DNA from 2 places in the Kitasatospora sp. GP30 genome. Region 1 is predicted to be linked to the other one. Evidence: riboswitches for the same ligand, from Rfam matches in the RefSeq annotation. Region 1 holds a riboswitch; the other holds the start of a gene.

What was found. A riboswitch is a leader RNA that binds a small molecule or an ion and turns the genes downstream of it on or off. The one in region 1 is predicted to bind glycine.
Region 2: another riboswitch for glycine. It lies ahead of gcvP (aminomethyl-transferring glycine dehydrogenase); the one in region 1 lies ahead of gcvT (glycine cleavage system aminomethyltransferase GcvT).

The regions. Positions count from the first base shown of each region.
Region 1 covers NZ_JARZAH010000023.1:16,292-25,929, forward strand. The annotation lists gene P3T35_RS26450 (ABC transporter substrate-binding protein) at 1-559, opposite strand, end outside; gene P3T35_RS26455 (ABC transporter permease) at 661-1,659, opposite strand; gene P3T35_RS26460 (enhanced serine sensitivity protein SseB C-terminal domain-containing protein) at 2,064-2,852, opposite strand; gene P3T35_RS26465 (enhanced serine sensitivity protein SseB) at 2,961-3,758, opposite strand; glycine riboswitch at 3,907-4,010, shown strand; gene gcvT (glycine cleavage system aminomethyltransferase GcvT) at 4,189-5,307, shown strand; gene gcvH (glycine cleavage system protein GcvH) at 5,395-5,772, shown strand; gene glyA (serine hydroxymethyltransferase) at 5,901-7,169, shown strand; gene P3T35_RS26485 (L-serine ammonia-lyase) at 7,319-8,686, shown strand; gene P3T35_RS26490 (ATP-binding protein) at 8,739-9,293, opposite strand; gene P3T35_RS26495 (Ig-like domain-containing protein) at 9,376-9,638, opposite strand, start outside.
Region 2 covers NZ_JARZAH010000014.1:159,984-169,621, forward strand. The annotation lists gene P3T35_RS21530 (DUF1508 domain-containing protein) at 120-311, shown strand; gene P3T35_RS21535 (PhzF family phenazine biosynthesis protein) at 430-1,245, shown strand; gene P3T35_RS21540 (type II CAAX endopeptidase family protein) at 1,272-2,075, opposite strand; gene P3T35_RS21545 (glutamate--cysteine ligase) at 2,125-3,627, opposite strand; gene P3T35_RS21550 (hypothetical protein) at 3,972-4,544, shown strand; gene P3T35_RS21555 (DUF5999 family protein) at 4,838-5,029, shown strand; gene gcvP (aminomethyl-transferring glycine dehydrogenase) at 5,148-8,045, opposite strand; glycine riboswitch at 8,276-8,392, opposite strand; gene P3T35_RS21565 (DUF2382 domain-containing protein) at 8,563-9,573, shown strand.

The sequences.
Region 1 (9,638 bases):
GGCCGGCCGGGTCCTTGTCCTTGTAGGGACCCTGGTACGGCGTGGGGTTGTCGACCAGGTACTGCTGGAAGTAGGTCGGGCCGTTGGAGAGCACGTCGGGCGCGAAGTTGCTGCGCTCGATGGCGTACTTGACGTCCTTGGAGGTGATCGGGGTGCCGTCGTCGTACTTCAGGCCCGGGCGCAGCTTGTAGGTCCAGGTCTTGCCGTCCGCGCTGACCTGGCCCATGCCCTGCGCCAGGTCCGGGGCCAGCTTGTTGCCCTGCTGACCGGCGGCGGGGGTGAAGGTGGTCAGCGAACGGGCGTACAGCCGCGCGAAGTTGTAGATGTAGGCGTAGTAGGTGTTCCCCGGGTCCAGCGAGTCCGGGGTTCCCTTCATCTCGTAGGTGACCGTCCCGCCCTTGTGGTCGGAGGCGTTCGCGATGCCCTTGGTGGCGGCGTTGGCACCGGCGGCGGACGAGGATCCGCCCGTGGTGCCGCCCTTGCTGCTGGCGCAGCCGCTCACCACCAGCACAGCGGTGGCGGCTGCCGCGGCCAGGGCGAGAGTACGATTACGGCGCATTGCTGGATCAACCCCTTGCAAGTGTGTCGTGGGTCAAACGAACTGAGTGGGACTCAGGCGAACTGAGTGGCACTCAGACGAGCCGAGTGGGACTCAGAGGATCAGTTGCTGCGCGGGTCGAGCGCGTCGCGCAGTCCGTCACCCAGCAGGTTGAAGGCGAGCACGGTGATGAAGATCGCCACGCCCGGGACGATGAGGTACTGCGGGTCCACCTGGTAGTAGTTGATCGCGTCGTTCATCATCCCGCCCCAGGAGGCCTGCGGCGGCTGGATGCCGACTCCGAGGAAGCTCAGGCCGGCCTCGAAGAGGATGTTGGTCGGGATCAGCAGGGTCGAGTAGACCAGGATCGGACCGACCAGGTTCGGCAGCAGCTCCTTGAACAGGATGAACGGGCCTCGGGCGCCCAGCGATCGGGCCGCGAAGACGAACTCCCGCTCGCGCAGCGAGAGCGTCTGCCCGCGCACGATCCGGCCCATGTAGGGCCAGTTGAAGAAGCCGATCACGAAGATCAGCACGCTGATGTGGAGCGGCAGGCCGTGCATTCCGAAGGCGCCGCCCTGGAGCGAGGCCGAGATCGAGATGGCGAACAGCAGCAGCGGGAAGGCCAGGAAGGTGTCCATCACCCGGCTGATCGCGGTGTCCACCCAGCCGCCGTAGTAGCCGGCGATCACGCCGAGCACGGTGCCGATGGTGTTGGACAGCAGGGTGGCGCCGAAGGCGACCAGCAGCGAGACCCAGGAGCCCTCGATGATCCGGGAGAGCAGGTCGCGCCCGAGCCCCGGGTCGATGCCCAGCAGGTGGCTGCCGCTCATGCCACCGAAGTTGCCGTTCGGCAGGCCGCCGAGGTCGGCGTTCAGCAGGTCGGGGTTCTGGGCGTTCGGGTCCAGACCGAAGGCCGATTCGATCGGCTTGGCCAGCACCGCGAGCAGGATCAGCAGGATGACCACGATCCCGCCGGCCATGGCCGCCTTGTCGCGCTTGAAGCGCAGCCAGGCGATCCGGCCGAGCGAGCGGCCCTCGATGCGGGTCTGCGGCGCGTCGGCGATCGGCGCCCCCGGGTCCGGCGGAATGGCGGCGGTGGTGTCGGTGGTTGTGCTCATCAGCAGTTGGCGTCCCCTCGCCGACGGTCGTCGGCCCAAGGCAGCCCGAAATCGGGCATGGCGGTGTCAGGTCCTGGTCAGAGCCTGCTTGCCATACGTTCGGGCTGCTCGGCTGGTGCGGTGCGCAGAACTCTTCACGTTCTCGCCAGTTCGGCGCCAGCCCCCATTGGTGAAGGATGCCCAACTGTGATCTACCGATTATCGAGATCCCTAAACCCGCCATGCGCACACCAGCTATGACCGCCTGGTCCAGCAGGCCACTGGATACGGTAGTTGACAGCCCGTCAGAAAGCGTGGAGGACGACATGGCTGTGCCCGGGCCGTTATCGACGACCCGGGCACCGGATACTCAGGTTCCGCTCAAGTCCCGCATGAGCGTTCGTTATGCGAACAGGGGTGTCCGCTCAGCGGCCGGGCCAGGGCTGCTGCGGCCACGGGCTCGGCGTCGGATAGCCGTAGCCGGTCGGCATCGGATACGGCGGCACGGCCGGCGGCGGGGTCGCCTCGCGGTGGTAGAACGGCCGGGCGTTGGCCCGCATCCAGAGCGCCACCGGGTCGTAGTCGTCGCTCAGCGCCACCGTGGAGACCGCCAACCCCTGCGGGGCCTGTGAGATGGCCCGCTGCATCAGCGCCCGCACCGCCTCCACGGCCGGCGGCGAGTTGTCGTACAGCTCCAGCCCGATCGCCAGATAGGGCTCCCCCAGCACCGGCCGCACCCAGGCCCGGCGCAGCGCCCGCACCGGACGCACGGAGGGCGCCTGGTGCTGCAGCAGCCCGAAGAACGCCTCGGTGCCCGGCACCTGGGGCTCACTCAGCCGCAACGGCCCGGCGGGCAACCGGTCCAAGCCGGCCGCGATCCGGCGCAGGTCGGCCCACGGCACCCCGACCCCGCCGCCGGGCGTGTGCGGGTTGAGCCACAGGCCCCAGCGGGTCCGGTAGAGGGTGGCGGCGATCTCCTTGCCGCTGATCACCTCGTGCGCCCGGCTCCAACCGCTGGCGGTCAACTGCTCGGGCGAGGTGACGGCCGGCGCGTAGCCGTGGCCGCCGATGTCCATGTTCCCGTACTGGGCGTCCGGGCTGCCCGGGCTGCCGTGCCACAGCAGCATCCACACCCGGCCCGCCGACAGCTCCCGCAGCAGCTGCTCATAGGCCTCGAACCGGTCCGGGGCGACCTCTTTGAGGGCCCGCTCCAGGGTGCCCGGGTCGGTTCCCGGGACCGAGGCCGGGCTCCACGGCCCTGCTCCGCCCGTCGCTCCCGTCGTCACCGCACGCGCCCTTCTCTCGACTCGCCCATCGCCGGATCAACCCCGCTGGTAGAACGGGCGCACCTGGGTCAGCATCCAGTCCACCACCGGGTCCGCCACCAGGTCCAGCAGCACGATGTGCACTCCCCCGGGGAGGGGGGCCACGCCCAGCGCCCGGCCCAGCGCGGCGTTCGCCCCGGCCGGGTCGGCGGGTTGGGACGGATCCAGCTGCACGCCCACGAACAGCACCGTCGGCTCGCCCTCCACCGAGGCCAGCGCCCGACGGGCCGTCAGTACTCCTGGCAGCGCGGCCAGCTCGGCGCAGACGGCGGTCAGGAACGCCACCGGCTCCTCGTTCGGCTCCGGCTCGCGCAGCGCCACCCGGGCGCCGTCGCCGACCGGCGCGTCCGGCGCCCCGGCGACCGCGTCCCAGCGCTGCTCGCGCGGCCCGCGGCGCAGCTCGCCGACGCCCTCGGGCGGCACCGGGATGCCGACGGGGGCGTCCGGGTTGACGGCGATGCCGAGCCCGAGCGGCAGCCCGCGGGCGAACTCCCAGGCCGGGGCGACCGCGCAGGACATTCCCGGCGCATGCCGGACGAACTGCTCCTCGGAGGAGAAGACCGGGACATAACGGGCGCCGGCCAGCTCGATGGTCGGCAGGTCGAGCGCCTGACCGGATGGATCGGCGCCGACCGGCAGCGGGATCCACACCTGACTGCGCGCCAGCACCTCGATCACCCGGGGCGTCGCGCCCGGGTCCCCGATCGCCGCGCTGAGCACCTGCTCCAGCTCGTTCGCCGGCCACCCTCCGCCGGTCGGCGGCTGCCCCGGCTCGGCCCACGCGGGCGCGGGCACGGCAAACCCCTGAGTCTCCACCGGAGCAGACTACTAGGCGGCGGCCGGCCGACTGGCCACTGTCCCGCCGCCGGCACCGCCCCCACTCCCGCTGAGCGAACGGGCATGCCATGATGTGCGCGACAAACCGAACTTCATACTGGCCGTTCGAACCCGCGCGGGAGAGTCCGGAGGTGCCGCAGGGCACGGACCGGCGCCGAAGGAGCAAGTCCTCCCCGGAATCTCTCAGGCACCCGATACCGCGTGGGCGAGGCGAATCTGGAAAGCGGAACACGGCCGTGCCGTGCGCCCACCCACGGTGCAAGCCGCGCCATGCTGGTCGCGGTGAAGCTCTCAGGTTGTGACGACAGACGGGGAGACTCCACCGTCCCTCCTTGCCCACCATCGGGCGAGAAGGGCCCATCTGCCTGTTACAGACCGGAGTCCCGCCATGTCCCCGCGCCTGACCGCGCTCGACGCCCTGCACCGCGCCCTCGGGGCGACCATGACCGACTTCGCCGGCTGGGACATGCCGCTGCGGTACGGCAGCGAGCGCGAGGAGCACCTCGCCGTCCGCACCAAGGCCGGCCTGTTCGACCTCTCGCACATGGGCGAGATCACCGTCTCCGGCCCGCAGGCCGGCGAGCTGCTGGACCACGCGCTGGTCGGCTTCATCTCCGCGCTCGGCGTGCTGCGCGCCCGCTACACCATGATCTGCCGGGAAGACGGCGGCATCCTGGACGACCTGATCGTCTACCGCACCGCCGAGAACGAGTACATGGTGGTCGCCAACGCCTCCAACGCCCAGGTGGTGCTGGACGCGCTGACCGAGCGCGCGGCCGGCTTCGACGCCGTGGTGCGCGACGACCGCGACGCCTACGCGCTGCTCGCCGTCCAGGGCCCGGAGGCGAACGCGATCCTCTCCTCGGTCACCGACGCCGACCTGCCGGGGCTGAAGTACTACGCGCTGCTGCCCGCCACCGTCGCCGACAAGCAGGTGTGGCTGGCCCGCACCGGCTACACCGGCGAGGACGGCTTCGAGATCTTCTGCGCCCCCGCCGACGCCGAGCACCTGTGGCACGCGCTCACCGAGGCCGGCGCCCCGCACGGCCTGGTCCCGGCCGGCCTGTCCTGCCGCGACACGCTGCGCCTGGAGGCCGGCATGCCGCTCTACGGGCACGAGCTGGACACCTCGCTGACCCCGTTCGACGCCGGCCTCGGCCGCGTGGTCCGGTTCGACAAGACCACCAACGGCGGCGACTTCGTCGGCCGCAAGGCCCTGGAGGCGGCCGCCGCCCAGGCCGAGGTGAACCCGCCGCGCAAGCTGGTCGGCCTGGTCTCCGAGGGCCGGCGGGTGCCGCGCGCCGAGTACGCCGTGGTCGACGCCGAGGGCAACCCGATCGGCCGGATCACCTCCGGCGCCCCCTCCCCGACGCTGGGCAAGCCGATCGCCATCGCCTACCTGGACGCCGCCTTCGCGGCTCCCGGCACCGCCGTCGCGGTGGACGTGCGCGGCAAGCACGAGCCGGTCGAGGTCGTCGCGCTGCCGTTCTACAAGCGCGCCCGCTGATCCCGTCCCCCACACCGTCCGCCGGACCGCGGTCCACTGAGCGGACCGCTTCCGCACACCCGCTTCGCGCTAATGGAGAATGAGCTCATGAGCAACCCGCAGAACCTGCAGTACAGCAAGGAGCACGAGTGGCTGACCGAGGCCGACGCTGACGGCGTGTCGACCGTCGGCATCACCGAGCACGCCGCCGGCGCGTTGGGCGACATCGTCTACGTGGACCTGCCGTCCGTGGGCGACACCGTGACCGCCGGCGAGACCTGTGGCGAGCTCGAGTCGACCAAGTCGGTCAGCGACCTGTACTCGCCGGCCACCGGCGAGGTCGTCGCGGTCAACCAGGACGTCATAGACGAGCCGGCCCTGGTCAACTCGGCCGCCTTCGCCGGTGGCTGGCTGTTCAAGCTCAAGGTCACCGACACCGACGACCTGCTGAGCGCCGACGAGTACACCGCGTTCACCGCGGGCTGACTCATCTGGAAGGGCGGCCGCAGCGCGGCGGCCGCCCTCCGTCCCACCCGTCGCCCGCCGCCGCCCTTCCGGCGACGCGCTGCGCGCGACACCCCCTCAGCACCAGAGCCCCACGGGAAGACGCCACCATGACGGTTCTCAACCAGTCCCTCCACGCTCTCGACCCGGAGATCGCCGCCGCGGTCGACGCCGAGCTGCACCGCCAGCAGTCCACCCTGGAAATGATCGCCTCCGAGAACTTCGCCCCGGTGGCGGTCATGGAGGCCCAGGGGTCGGTGCTGACCAACAAGTACGCCGAGGGCTACCCCGGCAAGCGCTACTACGGCGGCTGCGAGCACGTCGACGTGGTCGAGCAGATCGCCATCGACCGGATCAAGGCGCTGTTCGGCGCCGAGGCCGCCAACGTCCAGCCGCACTCCGGCGCGCAGGCCAACGCCGCCGCGATGTTCGCGCTGATCCAGCCGGGCGACACCATCCTGGGCCTCAACCTGGCCCACGGCGGTCACCTGACCCACGGCATGAAGATCAACTTCTCCGGCAAGCTCTACAACGTGGTGGCCTACCACGTGGACGAGAAGACCAGCCTGGTCGACATGGAGGAGGTGGAGCGCCTCGCCAAGGAGCACCAGCCCAAGCTGATCATCGCCGGCTGGTCCGCCTACCCCCGCCAGCTCGACTTCGCCGAGTTCCGCCGGATCGCCGACGAGGTCGGCGCCCTGCTGATGGTCGACATGGCGCACTTCGCCGGCCTGGTCGCGGCCGGCCTGCACCCGTCCCCGGTGCCCTACGCGGACGTGGTCACCACCACCACCCACAAGACCCTGGGCGGCCCGCGCGGCGGTGTGATCCTCTCCAAGGCCGCGCTGGCCAAGAAGATCAACTCCGCGGTCTTCCCCGGCCAGCAGGGCGGCCCGCTGGAGCACGTGATCGCCGGCAAGGCGGTGGCCTTCAAGGTCGCGGCCTCCGAGGAGTTCAAGGAGCGCCAGCAGCGCACCCTGGAGGGCGCCAAGATCCTGGCCGCCCGCCTGCTCCAGGACGACGCCACGGCGGCCGGTGTCTCCGTGCTCTCCGGCGGCACCGACGTCCACCTGGTCCTGGTCGACCTGCGCAACAGCGAGCTCAACGGCCAGGACGCCGAGGACCGCCTGCACGAGGTCGGCATCACGGTCAACCGCAATGCGGTGCCGAACGACCCGCGCCCGCCGATGGTCACCTCCGGCCTGCGGATCGGCACCCCGGCGCTGGCCACCCGCGGCTTCCAGGCCGAGGACTTCACCGAGGTCGCCGACATCATCGCCGAGACCCTGCTGCCGAACTTCGACGAGGCCAAGATCGCCGCGCTGCGCACCCGGGTGACCGCGCTGGCCGAGAAGTACCCGCTCTACCCGGAGCTCTAGGCAGCACCCGGCACCGTGGCCGACGTCACCCCCGTCGGCCCGGTCCGTTCCCCCGGGGCACCGCGCACACTGGAACGTGAGCCGGTGCCCCGCACCATGCAGTTCCCCGCTTTCCTTCCGGTCCACGAGACCAGACAAGGACGTCCCCCGTGGCCATCAGCGTCTTCGACCTCTTCTCCATCGGTATCGGCCCCTCCAGTTCGCACACCGTCGGCCCGATGCGAGCCGCCCGGATGTTCGCCCGCCGACTGCGCTCCGAGGACCTGCTGGACCAGGTCGCCTCGGTCAAGGCCGAGCTGTTCGGTTCGCTCGGCGCCACCGGCCACGGCCACGGCACCCCCAAGGCGGTGCTGCTCGGCCTGGAGGGCAAGTCCCCGCGCACCGTGGACGTCGCCAAGGCCGACCTTGACGTGGAGCGGATCAAGGAGACCAAGCGGATCGCGCTGCTCGGTGTCCACCTGATCGACTTCGACCCCGACCTCCAGGTGGTGCTGCACCGCCGCAAGTCGCTCCCGTACCACGCCAACGGCATGACCCTGGTGGCCCACGACGCGACCGGCGCCGAGCTGCTCACCAAGACCTACTACTCGGTCGGCGGCGGCTTCGTGGTGGACGAGGACGCGATCGGCGCCGACCGGGTGGTCCCGGACGACACCCAGTTGCGCTACCCGTTCCGCACCGGCGAGGAGCTGCTCCGGCTCACCCGGGAGACCGGCCTGTCGATCTCCGGCCTGATGCTGGAGAACGAGAAGGCCTGGCGCTCCGAGGAGGAGATCCGGGCCGGCCTGCTGGAGATCTGGGCGGTGATGAAGGAGTGCGTGTCGGCCGGCATGTCCCGCGAGGGCATCCTGCCGGGCGGCCTCAAGGTGCGCCGCCGCGCCGCCTCCGGGGCCCGGGCGCTGCGCGCCGAGGGCATCGGCCCGGCCAACGCGATGGAGTGGGTGACCCTCTACGCGATGGCGGTCAACGAGGAGAACGCCTCCGGCCAGCGGGTGGTGACCGCACCCACCAACGGCGCGGCCGGCATCATCCCGGCCGTCCTGCACTACTACCAGAACTTCGTACCGGGCGCCGATGACGAGGGCATCGTCCGGTTCCTGCTGGCGGCCGGTGCGATCGGCATGCTCTTCAAGGAGAACGCCTCCATCTCCGGCGCCGAGGTGGGCTGCCAGGGCGAGGTCGGCTCGGCCTGCTCGATGGCGGCCGGCGGCCTGGCCGAGGTGCTCGGCGGCTCCCCCGAGCAGGTGGAGAACGCCGCCGAGATCGGCATCGAGCACAACCTCGGCCTCACCTGCGACCCGGTCGGCGGCCTGGTCCAGATCCCCTGCATCGAGCGCAACGGCATGGCCTCGGTCAAGGCCGTCACCGCCGCCCGGATGGCGCTGCGCGGCGACGGCCGCCACCACGTCTCCCTCGACAAGGCGATCAAGACCATGAAGGAGACCGGCGCCGACATGAAGGTCAAGTACAAGGAGACCAGCCGCGGCGGCCTGGCGGTCAACGTCATCGAGTGCTGATCACTCATCGGGGGCCCGTGCCGTGGTGACGGTGCGGGCCCCCGGCGCGTTCTCAGGCCCGTTCGCGGACCTTGAGTTCGAACCAGACGCCCTTGCCGCGCGGCAGCAGGTCGGCGCCCCAGCGGTCGGCCAGGGCGTCCACCACGGTGAGGCCGCGGCCGTACTCGGTCAGACTGGGCTCGGCGACGATCAGGCAGGGCAGCGCCCGCGAGGAGTCGCGGACCTCCACCTTCAGCCAGCCGGGCCGGCGTTGGAGCTTCAGGCCGATGGTCCGCCCGCCGGTGTGCCGCACGGCATTGGCCACCAGCTCGGCGGTGAGTAACTCGCCGATCTCCAGCAGGTGGTGCAGGCCCCAGGACTGCAGCACCGAGAGCACCAGCCGCCGGGCCAGCGGCGCGGACTCGCACCGGGCCGGCAGCCGCACCTCCTCGGCGCCCGCCGGGTCGCGCAGCCGGGGCAGCACGGCCCGCTCCAACTCCCATGCGGAGAGCCGTTCCAGGGCGGCCAGCGAGGACCGCTCGGGTACCGGTGGGGCGTCAGCCGTCAGACTGAGCCCGAGATGTGATGACTGATCGACTTCGCCCCATCCCGCCATGCGCACCATCATCGCGGTTCGCACCCGCCCGCGTACGGACAATGACCAAAGGATCACTATTCAGTTGGCATATGACTGGAACAAGCCCGGCGGCCTACCAAGCGCTCCAGTCCATGTTCCAGCCGCTCAGGCCGTTGTCCGGGGCAACCTGGGCGCCCTTGGAGTTGACGACCTTCACGACATCTCCAACCAGCGACGAGTTGTAGAACTTCGCGGCGGGGGTGTCCGGGCCGCCCTGGTTGCCGGGGTCGTCCTCCAGACCGATGCAGCCGTGGCTGACGTTCTCCGAGCCGAAGGTGTCGTGCGAGGACCAGTTGTTGCCGTGCACATAGGTGCCGGAGTCGGTCAGCCGCGCCG
Region 2 (9,638 bases), on a different contig from region 1:
GGCACCACGCTCGCGCCTCGGACCGCAACCACCCGACTGGGTCAACTGCTCTGCGCCCCACGAGGTTTGACCGTACCTTTCCATCGAGGGGGTCACCCTAGCGAAAGGCGTCAACTGTCATGGCCGGAAAATTCGAGCTGTTCACCGACGAACGCGGCATGCACCGGTTCCGGCTCAAGGCGAGCAATGGGTCGGTGATCGTGGTCGGTGACGCGCACGAGACCCGTGAGGATCTGCTGAAGAACATCGAGTCGCTGCGCAAGCTCGCGCCGTACGCCCAGGTGCAGGAGACGGCGGCCGGCACGGCCTGAGCGCGGGCCGGCCATCGGCGCGGGGAGCGGGGCACCGGCCCGCTCCCCGCGCCGGTCGTGGTCCACCTAACCGGAATTGGACCTGTGCCCACCCGCTGACCAGCCGTAAGCTCGGGCCATGCAGATCTCGATCATCGATGCGTTCACCGAGCGCCCGTTCGCGGGCAACCCCGCTGCCGTCTGCCTGCTGCCGGACGGCGACTGGCCCGAGGAGCGGTGGCTGCGCCAGGTGGCCCGCGAGATGAACCTCTCCGAGACCGCGTTCGTCCGGCGGCTGCCGGACGGCGACTGGGCGCTGCGCTGGTTCACCCCGATGACCGAGGTCCCGCTCTGCGGCCATGGCACCCTGGCCGCGACCCATGCGCTGCGCACCGGGGGGCTGGTCGCGGCGGAGCCGGTGCGGTTCCACACGCTGAGCGGTGTGCTGACCGCCACCCCGCGTCCCGACGGCCGGATCGGCCTGGATCTGCCGACGGCCGCGCTGACCGAGACGGCGGTCCCGGACGGGCTGGCCGAGGCGCTCGGCGCTGCGGTGCTGAGCTGCCGCGACACCGGCGGACTGGGCATCCTGGTGGCCGAGTTGGGCAGTGAGCACGCGGTCCGCGGGCTGGCGCCGGACCTCGCCGCGATCACCCGGCAGCCGGCCCGCGGTGTCGCCGTCACCGCGCGGGCGGAGGACCGGGAGGGCGGCTACGACTTCGTCTCGCGCTACTTCGCCCCGGCCGCCGGGGTGGCGGAGGACCCGGTCACCGGCAGCGCGCACACCGCGCTGACCCCGTTCTGGGCCGAGCGCCTCGGCCGCACCGGGCTGACCGGGTACCAGGCCTCGGTGCGCGGCGGGCTGCTCGACTGCGAGCTGCTGGGCGACCGCGTCCGGCTGGCCGGGCACGCGGTGACGGTGGTCGAGGGGACCCTGCGCGCCCACCCCCGCTGAGCAAGCGCTCAGTCACATCTGCTCGGTCACCCCGTGGGCAGCCACGAGACGTGCCCCGCCAGCAGCACGTAGCCCACGAAGGCGGTGGTGTCGATCAGCGCATGGGCGGCCACCATCGGCATCACCCGCCCCCAGCGCCGGTAGAGCAGCACGAAGACGGCGCCCATCACCATGTTGCCGACCAGCCCGCCGATCCCCTGGTAGAGGTGGTAGGAGCCGCGCACCGCGGCGCTGGTCAGCAGCACGGCGGCGGGCGTCCAGCCGCGCTGGTCGAGCCGGCGGACCAGGTAGCCGAGCACCACCACCTCCTCCAGCACCGCGTTCTGGCAGGCGGAGAGGACCAGCACCGGGATCCGCCACCAGACGTCGGGCAGGCCGGACGGGACGACCGTGAGGTTGAAGCCCGCCGCCCGGGAGGCGAAGTACAGCGCCAGGCCGGTGCCCCCGATCACGGCGGCCACGGCGGCGCCACGGCCGAGGTCGGCCGCCTTGCGGCGCAGGTCGAAGCCGAGCACCCGCAGCGAGGTGCCCTCGCGCACCAGCAGGTAGCCGACCAGCGCCACCGGCATCAGCCCGCGGGTGATGTAGTAGAGCTGGTAGGCCAGGTCGATCCAGGGCCGACCGGGGGCCGCCGAGCTGTTCAGCGCGGCGGTCTGGTGGGCCAGCCCCACGTTGCGGGTGGCCGAGTCGACGAAGCTGATCAGCGCACTGACCCCGCTAGCACCGAGCGACAGCCCGAGGACGATCAGCAGCTCGATCCCGAGCAGTCGGCGCCGCCGGTCACCGGGCGGCAGGGTGTCCGCGGGCTGCGCGGGCGGTGCGATCGTCATGGCGGATCATCTTGTCACACCCGGATGAGGCGACCTCGACGGCAAATCGTCACCCCACCGGCCAGTTGTGCACCGGCTCGCCCGCCCGCATCAGCTCCATGTACCGCTGAGTCATGGTGGCCAACGCGGTCGCCCGGTCCATGCCGTGCCGCTCGCACAGCTGGTGCACGGTGGCCGCCTGCCAGGCCGCGCCATTGGTGCGGCGCAGGCAGCGCTGCTCGATGATCCCCAGGTAGCGGTCCCGGTCGGCCGGCAGCACGCCCCACTCGTCCAGGCCCTGGTAGGCCAGTGGCAGCAGTTCACCGAGCACCAGGTCGACCACCGGTACCGCCGCGGGCGCGCCCCGGCTGCCGCGGCCCGGGCGGGGCCACTGCACCACCGCGTCGATGCCGTAGCGGGCCGCAGTGTGGAAGTTCCGGTCGGCATGGGCGAACGGCAGCCTGGTCCAGATCGGCCGGGGCTGCTCGGCCAGCGCGCGGACCAGCCCGTAGTAGAACGCGGCGTTGGCCAGGATGTCGGCCACCGTCGGCCCGGCCGGCAGGCAGCGGTTCTCCACCCGCAGGTGCGGCCTGCCGTCGGTCACGTCGTAGACCGGCCGGTTCCAGCGGTAGATGGTCCCGTTGTGCAGCCGCATCTCGCCGAGCCGCGGCACGCCGCCGGAGGCGAGCACCTTGGCCGGGTCCTCGTCGTCGCAGATCGGCAGCAGGGCCGGGAAGTAGCGCATGTTCTCGGCGAACAGCTCCGGCGCCGAGTCCACCCAGCGCTCCCCGAACCAGGTGATCGGGCGCACCCCCTGGGCCTTCAGCTCGGCCGAACGGGTGTCGCAGGCCTGCTGGAAGAGCACCGGACGGGTCTCCCGCCACAGCTCCCGGCCGAACAGGAACGGCGCGTTGGCACCGAGTGCGACCTGCACGGCGGCGATCGCCTGGGCCGCGTTCCAGACCGGTGCGAACCGGTCCGGGGTCACCTGGAGGTGCAGTTGGAGCGAGGTGGCGGCGGCCTCGGCGACCATGCTCACCGACTCCAGCTGCAGGTGCTCCACGCCCTCGATGTCCAGCGCGATGTCCTCGCCGCGGGCCGCCATGATCTGGTCGCTGAGCAGGCTGTAGCGGTTGTTGTGGCTCATCGAGTCCCGCCCGGTGTGCACGGTCTCCAGGGTCGGCAGCACGCCCACCATGATGATCCGGGCACCGGCCTCGGCCGCCCGCCGGTCCGCGTACCGCAGGCCGGTGTCCAGCTCCTCCCGCAGCTCCTCGAAGACATGGCCGCTGAGCTGGTGCGGAGCGACGTTGACCTCGATGTTGAACTGGCCCAGCTCGGTCTGGAAGTCAGGCGAGCCGATCGCCGCGAGCACCTTCTCGTTGCGCATCAGCGGCAGACCCTGCTCGTCCGCCAGGTTGAGCTCTATCTCCAGGCCCATCATGGCCCGGGGCCGGTCGAAACGCTGCTCGTGCAGCATCCGCTCCAGGGCCTCCTGACAGGACTGCAGCTTGCGACGGTAGTGCTGCCGGTCCGACAGGTCGGCCCGGGTTGCGATGACTTTCTCCCCCATGGATACCCCCTTCGCCCGGTCCACCGTGCCCTGCATCATGCCCATCCGGAAGATCGATACCCGAGCGCTTCTAATGCCCTATGCCACAAGGGAACTGACGATTTCTCAGCTATCGCTCGACTTGCCGGGCACGACAGAAGGTGATAAACAGGTCACCCTGCGCACTTGTTCGAGTGGACTTCGAGTCCCGGCCCGGCCGCACCGGTTCCGACCCCGGTGCGGCGTGCCGCTGCCCGGAGCCCGCGCGCTCAGCCCCGCGATCACGCCCAACCGGACCCGGCCCTGTCGCGCCACGCCGGTATGCCGCCTTCGCACGCCGATCTCGCATGGAGAGGCGACCCGCCATGACCCTGCAGACACCCCAGCCACCGCCCAGCGCCCTGCGTGCCGTGCTGGCCGCCCTGAGCTCGCCGACCGCCCTGCGGCAGCCCGGCGCGGCAGCCCCGCGAAATACCGTGGGCGCCCTGCTGCCGGCCCATCCGCTGGCAGTCCATCAGCTGCCGCCGGGCACCACGACGGCGCGTGCGCTGGCCGCCGCGCCGCGGACCGGCTGGCGGTTCCTGGTCAAGCACGGCACGGTGGTGGTGGCGGCGGCCGAGGTGGTGAGGTCGGCGGAGGGGCACACCTTCGCGCACTTCGCGGCCGGCCCCTACCCGGACTCCACGGTCCGGGCGCTGGCCGAGGCCTGGCAGCTGGTCCAGCAGCGGCGCACGGCCTACCAGCCCCGGCTGCTCTCGATGCCCGACCACTACGCGACCGCCCTGTGGCTGCACGCGACGGACGCCGATCCGGCGGGCGACCTGCTGCTGCCACTGGCCCCCGCGCCGCTCGGCATCACCGCGCACCGGGCCTACCCGGCCGGTGAGCTGCTCGCCCTGCTCGGCCGCCCGGCACCGCGGGTCACCGCAGTGGCCTGAGTAGTCGCCTGAGCACCGCCTGACACCCTCCGAACAGACCATCAACGGGCCACCCGACCGAGTCATGGTCGGGTGGCCCGTTTGCCCGCGCACCACGGTCGGACCCATCTGAATGGGTGATCTCTGGGCTGTAGTTGTGGCGCAAGTCACCAAAAGGGCTGCGCAATGGGGTTTGGGCGCGGACACTGGAGAGAGCGTGGCAGGACCACCTGTCCTACCCACAGAAGCGCTGGTTCACACCTGCGTTCCGCTGCGGGGGGCGTGAAGCGTGAGTAGTGAAACGAGGTACCACGATGTGCCAGCACCGACCTGAGTGCCCGTCGGCCGATTCCCCTGACCGTGAGGCGGCGGTTCCCGTCGCCCGCCACCCCGAGCAGGGCTGGAGCCTGCTCTGCAACGGAGTCCTGCTCTTCGAGGACACCGGCGAGCTGCTGCCGGACGGCCGGGTGATCGCGCCGCGCCGAACGCTGCTGGTCGCCGCCTGACCTCCACGAGCGCATCCCGGGCGGAGCACTGCGGATGTGACTCCGGATGTGACGAAGTGCCCTGCGGCAGCCACCGCAGGGCACTTCGTCATCGGGCGCTAAGCCCTCCCGGTGCTGCTCAGACGCCGTACTCGTCGAGCGGCGGGCAGGAGCAGACCAGGTTGCGGTCGCCGTAGGCGCCGTCGATCCGGCCCACCGGCGGCCAGTACTTGTCCGCCGGGTTGACGCCCGCCGGGAAGACCGCCTCCTGGCGCGAGTAGCCGTGCTTCCAGTCGCCGGCCAGGTTGGCGGCGGTGTGCGGGGCGTTGCGCAGCGGGTTGTCGTCCGCGGCCCACTCGCCGGAGCCGACCTTGTCGATCTCCGCGCGGATCTCGATCATCGCCTCGCAGAAGCGGTCGATCTCGTACAGGTCCTCCGACTCGGTGGGCTCGATCATCAGCGTGCCGGCCACCGGGAAGGACATGGTCGGGGCGTGGAAGCCGTAGTCGATCAGGCGCTTGGCGATGTCGTCCACGGTCACCCCCGTCTCCTTGGTGAGCGGGCGCAGGTCGATGATGCACTCGTGCGCCACCAGGCCGCCCGGGCCGGTGTAGAGCACCGGGAAGTGCGGGGCCAGCCGCTTGGCGATGTAGTTGGCGTTCAGCACGGCCACCTGGGTGGCGCGCTTGAGGCCCTCGCCGCCCATCAGCCGGACGTACGCCCAGGAGATCGGCAGGATCGCCGCCGAGCCCCAGGGCGCGGCCGAGATCGGGCCGACACCGGTGGCCGGGCCCGCCTCGCCCTGCAGCGGGTGGTTGGGCAGGTACGGCGCCAGGTGGGCGCGCACCGCGACCGGGCCGACGCCCGGGCCGCCACCGCCGTGCGGGATGCAGAAGGTCTTGTGCAGGTTCAGGTGCGACACGTCGGCGCCGAACTTGCCCGGCTTGGCCAGGCCGACCAGGGCGTTGAGGTTGGCGCCGTCGACGTAGACCTGGCCGCCGGCCTCGTGCACCAGGCCGCAGATCTCGGTGATCTGGGTCTCGTACACGCCGTGGGTGGACGGGTAGGTGACCATCAGCACGGCGAGCTGGTCGCGGTGCTGGGTGATCTTGGCCTTGAGGTCCTCGACGTCCACGTCACCGTCGGCCATGGTCTTCACCACGACGACGCGCATGCCGGCCATCACCGCGGAGGCGGCGTTGGTGCCGTGCGCCGAGGACGGGATCAGGCAGACGTCGCGCTGGGTGTCGCCGTTGGCCAGGTGGTAGGCGCGCACCGCGAGCAGACCGGCGAACTCGCCCTGCGAGCCGGCGTTCGGCTGGATCGAGACGGCGTCGTAGCCGGTGACCTCGACCAGCTGCTGCTCCAGCTGGCGGATCAGGGTCAGGTAGCCCTGGGCCTGCTCGATCGGCGCGAAGGGGTGCAGCTGGCCGAACTCCGGCCAGGTGACCGCCTCCATCTCGGTGGTGGCGTTGAGCTTCATGGTGCACGAGCCCAGCGGGATCATGCCGCGGTCCAGCGCGTAGTCCCGGTCCGAGAGGCGGCGCAGGTAGCGCAGCATCGCGGTCTCCGAGCGGTGGCTGTGGAAGACCGGGTGGGTCAGGTACTCGTCGGCGCGCAGCAGCGCGGCCGGCAGCGTGTCGGCGGCCTCGGCCACCTCGGCGCCGACCACCCCGAAGGCGGCCCAGACGATCTGCAGGTGCTCGCGGGTGGTGGTCTCGTCGCAGGAGATCGAGACGGTGTCCGCGTCGGCCTGGTAGAGGTTGACGCCCTCGGCGCGGGCGGCGGCGACCACCTCGGCGGCCCGGCCCGGCACCTTGGCGGTGACGGTGTCGAAGAACGCCCCGTGGGCGAGCTCGACGCCGCCGGCCCGCAGGCCCTCGGCCAGCGCGGCGGCGTAGCGGTGGGTGCGGCGGGCGATGTCGGCCAGGCCGTCCGGACCGTGGTAGACCGCGTACATCGAGGCCATCACGGCGAGCAGCACCTGGGCGGTGCAGATGTTGCTGGTGGCCTTCTCGCGGCGGATGTGCTGCTCGCGGGTCTGCAGCGCCAGCCGGTAGGCGCGGTGGCCGTCGGCGTCCACCGAGACGCCGACCAGGCGGCCGGGCAGCGAGCGGGCGTACTCGGCGCGGACCGAGAGGTAGCCGGCGTGCGGGCCGCCGAAGCCCATCGGCACACCGAAGCGCTGCGAGGTGCCGCAGGCTATGTCCGCGCCCAGCTCGCCGGGCGACTTGAGCAGGGTCAGCGCCAGCAGGTCGGCGGCGACGGCGACGATCGCGCCGAGGCCGTGCGCCTGCTCGATCACCGGGGCGAGGTCGCGCACCGCACCGGAGGCGCCCGGGTACTGGAGCAGCACGCCGAAGACGCCGCGCTCGGCGATCTCGGCCGGGATGCCGGCGGACAGGTCGGCGACGACCACCTCGACACCGGTCGGCACCGCGCGGGTCCGGATCACCGCGAGGGTCTGCGGCAGGGTGTCCGCGTCGACCAGGAAGACGCCGCCCTTGACCTTGGTGACCCGGCGGGCCAGCGCCATCGCCTCGGCCGCCGCGGTGCCCTCGTCGAGCAGCGAGGAGCCGGAGGTGGGCAGGCCGGTCAGGTCGGAGACCACGGTCTGGAAGTTGAGCAGCGCCTCAAGTCGGCCCTGCGAGATCTCGGGCTGGTACGGGGTGTAGGCGGTGTACCAGGCCGGGTTCTCCATGACGTTGCGCAGGATCACCGGCGGGGTGAAGGTGCCGTAGTACCCGAGCCCGATCATCGAGGCGAGCACCTGGTTGTGCCCGGCCAGCTCGCGCAGCTCGGCCAGCACCTGGGCCTCGGTGCGGCCGGCGGGCAGGTCGAGCGCGGTGATGCTGCGGATCGCCTCGGGGACGGCCGCGGTGGAGAGTTCGGCCAGCGAGCCGAAGCCCACCTGGGCGAGCATCTTCTCCTGGGCGGCGGCGTCAGGGCCGATGTGGCGCGACTGGAACGGGCTGGCCGCCTCGAGGTCGGCAAGCGTCGCGTTCTGGGAGCGACCGGCGGTCGGCTGGTCAGTCATGGTGGTCGAGGCCTCCTGGTCACGGACCGGCGGGGGCACGCAGCCACGACCCTCGCCGCCTGGGGGAACGGTGCGGCCGTGGCGGACGAGCCCGACAGGCCTCCCCCTCTGTCATCGGGACCTGAGAGCTTCGCCCGCACAGGGCTGACGCCCCGTCGGCTTGCACCGTCGGTGAGGGTGGTCGCCTCCGGTTCCCTCACCGGCGGTCCTGCCCTGCTTTCCAGAGTGACCTATTCCACACGGTACGGATGCCTGAGAGATTCCGGGGAGGGTTTGCTCCTTCGGCGCTCCGGACTATTCGAAATCGCTGGGAAATCGAAGGCCGGAGACTCTCCCGTGCGGGTTCGGCGGTCGTGTTCAGGGTACCAGCGGAGGTCATTGCCAACAGCGCTCAGGTGATCGATCGCACTCCCCCACCTGGGCGATCACCGGCTCGGACGGCCGCATCCGGCTGGCCGCTGTTCCCTTTGTGGCATTTGGTGTGAATCGACAGCGGTACCACCAGGAGAGGAACAGCGTGCAGACCGATATCGATCCCCGAGACCTGATCGGGCACAAGGCCGTGGACCGCAACGGCGACAAGATCGGCACCGTGGACGAGGTCTACCTCGACGACGCGACCGGCGAGCCCGAGTGGGCGGCCGTACGCACCGGGATCTTCGGCCGGGACGCCTTCGTGCCCCTGACCACGAGCGAGTTCTCCGGCCAGGAGCTGCGGGTGCCCTATGACAAGTCGCTGATCAAGGAGTCGCCGGACTTCGGCGTCGGCCAGCACCTCTCCCCGGCCCAGGAGCTGCAGCTCTACCGCTACTACGGGCTGGACGCCCCCACCGGCGACCGGACCGCCGCACCCGCGCCGCCCGCCCAGGGCACCGCCCGCAGCCGGGCGGACGACATGGACTTCGGTGTGACCGCACCCGCGGCGCCCGCCACCGGCCGCCCGATGGCCACCGCGCCCACCGCCCGGTCGGCCGTCGGCCGGGAGGGGCCGGTCGAGCCGACCGTCGGCCTGGACAAGCCGGTGGAGCCGACCATCGGCCTGGACAAGCCGGTGGAGCCGGCCCCCGGCCCGACCGAGCCGACCCCGGAGCAGACGCACACCGCCGCCGGCGGCGCTGGTACCACCCACCCGCCCCGCCCGATCGAGCTGACCCTGCGCGAGGAGCGCCTGGAGATCACCAACGAGTGGCACGTGCTCGGCACCGCCCGGATGCGCAAGTACGTGGTGACCGAGCCGGTGGAGCGCCGGGTGCAGGTGACCAGGGAGCGGGTCCGGGTGGAGCGGGTACCGGTGAACAGCGCCGAGCAGTCCGCGCTGTCGGCGCAGGACATCGCCGAGGCCGTCGAGGAGGTGACGCTCCGCGAGGAGCGCCCGGTGGTGCGCAAGTACCTGGCGCCGATGGAGCGGGTGCGCCTGGTGGTGGAGCGGGTCACCGAGGAGCAGGTGATCAAGGACGAGCTGCGCCGGGAGCGGGTGGAGATCCACGACAGCACCGGCTCGGCGGCGCGGGTCGACACTCATCACTGAGCCCAGCCGGGCTGCCGCGGGGGCCCCCCCCGGGGGGGGGGGGGGGGGGGCGGGGGGGGCCCCGG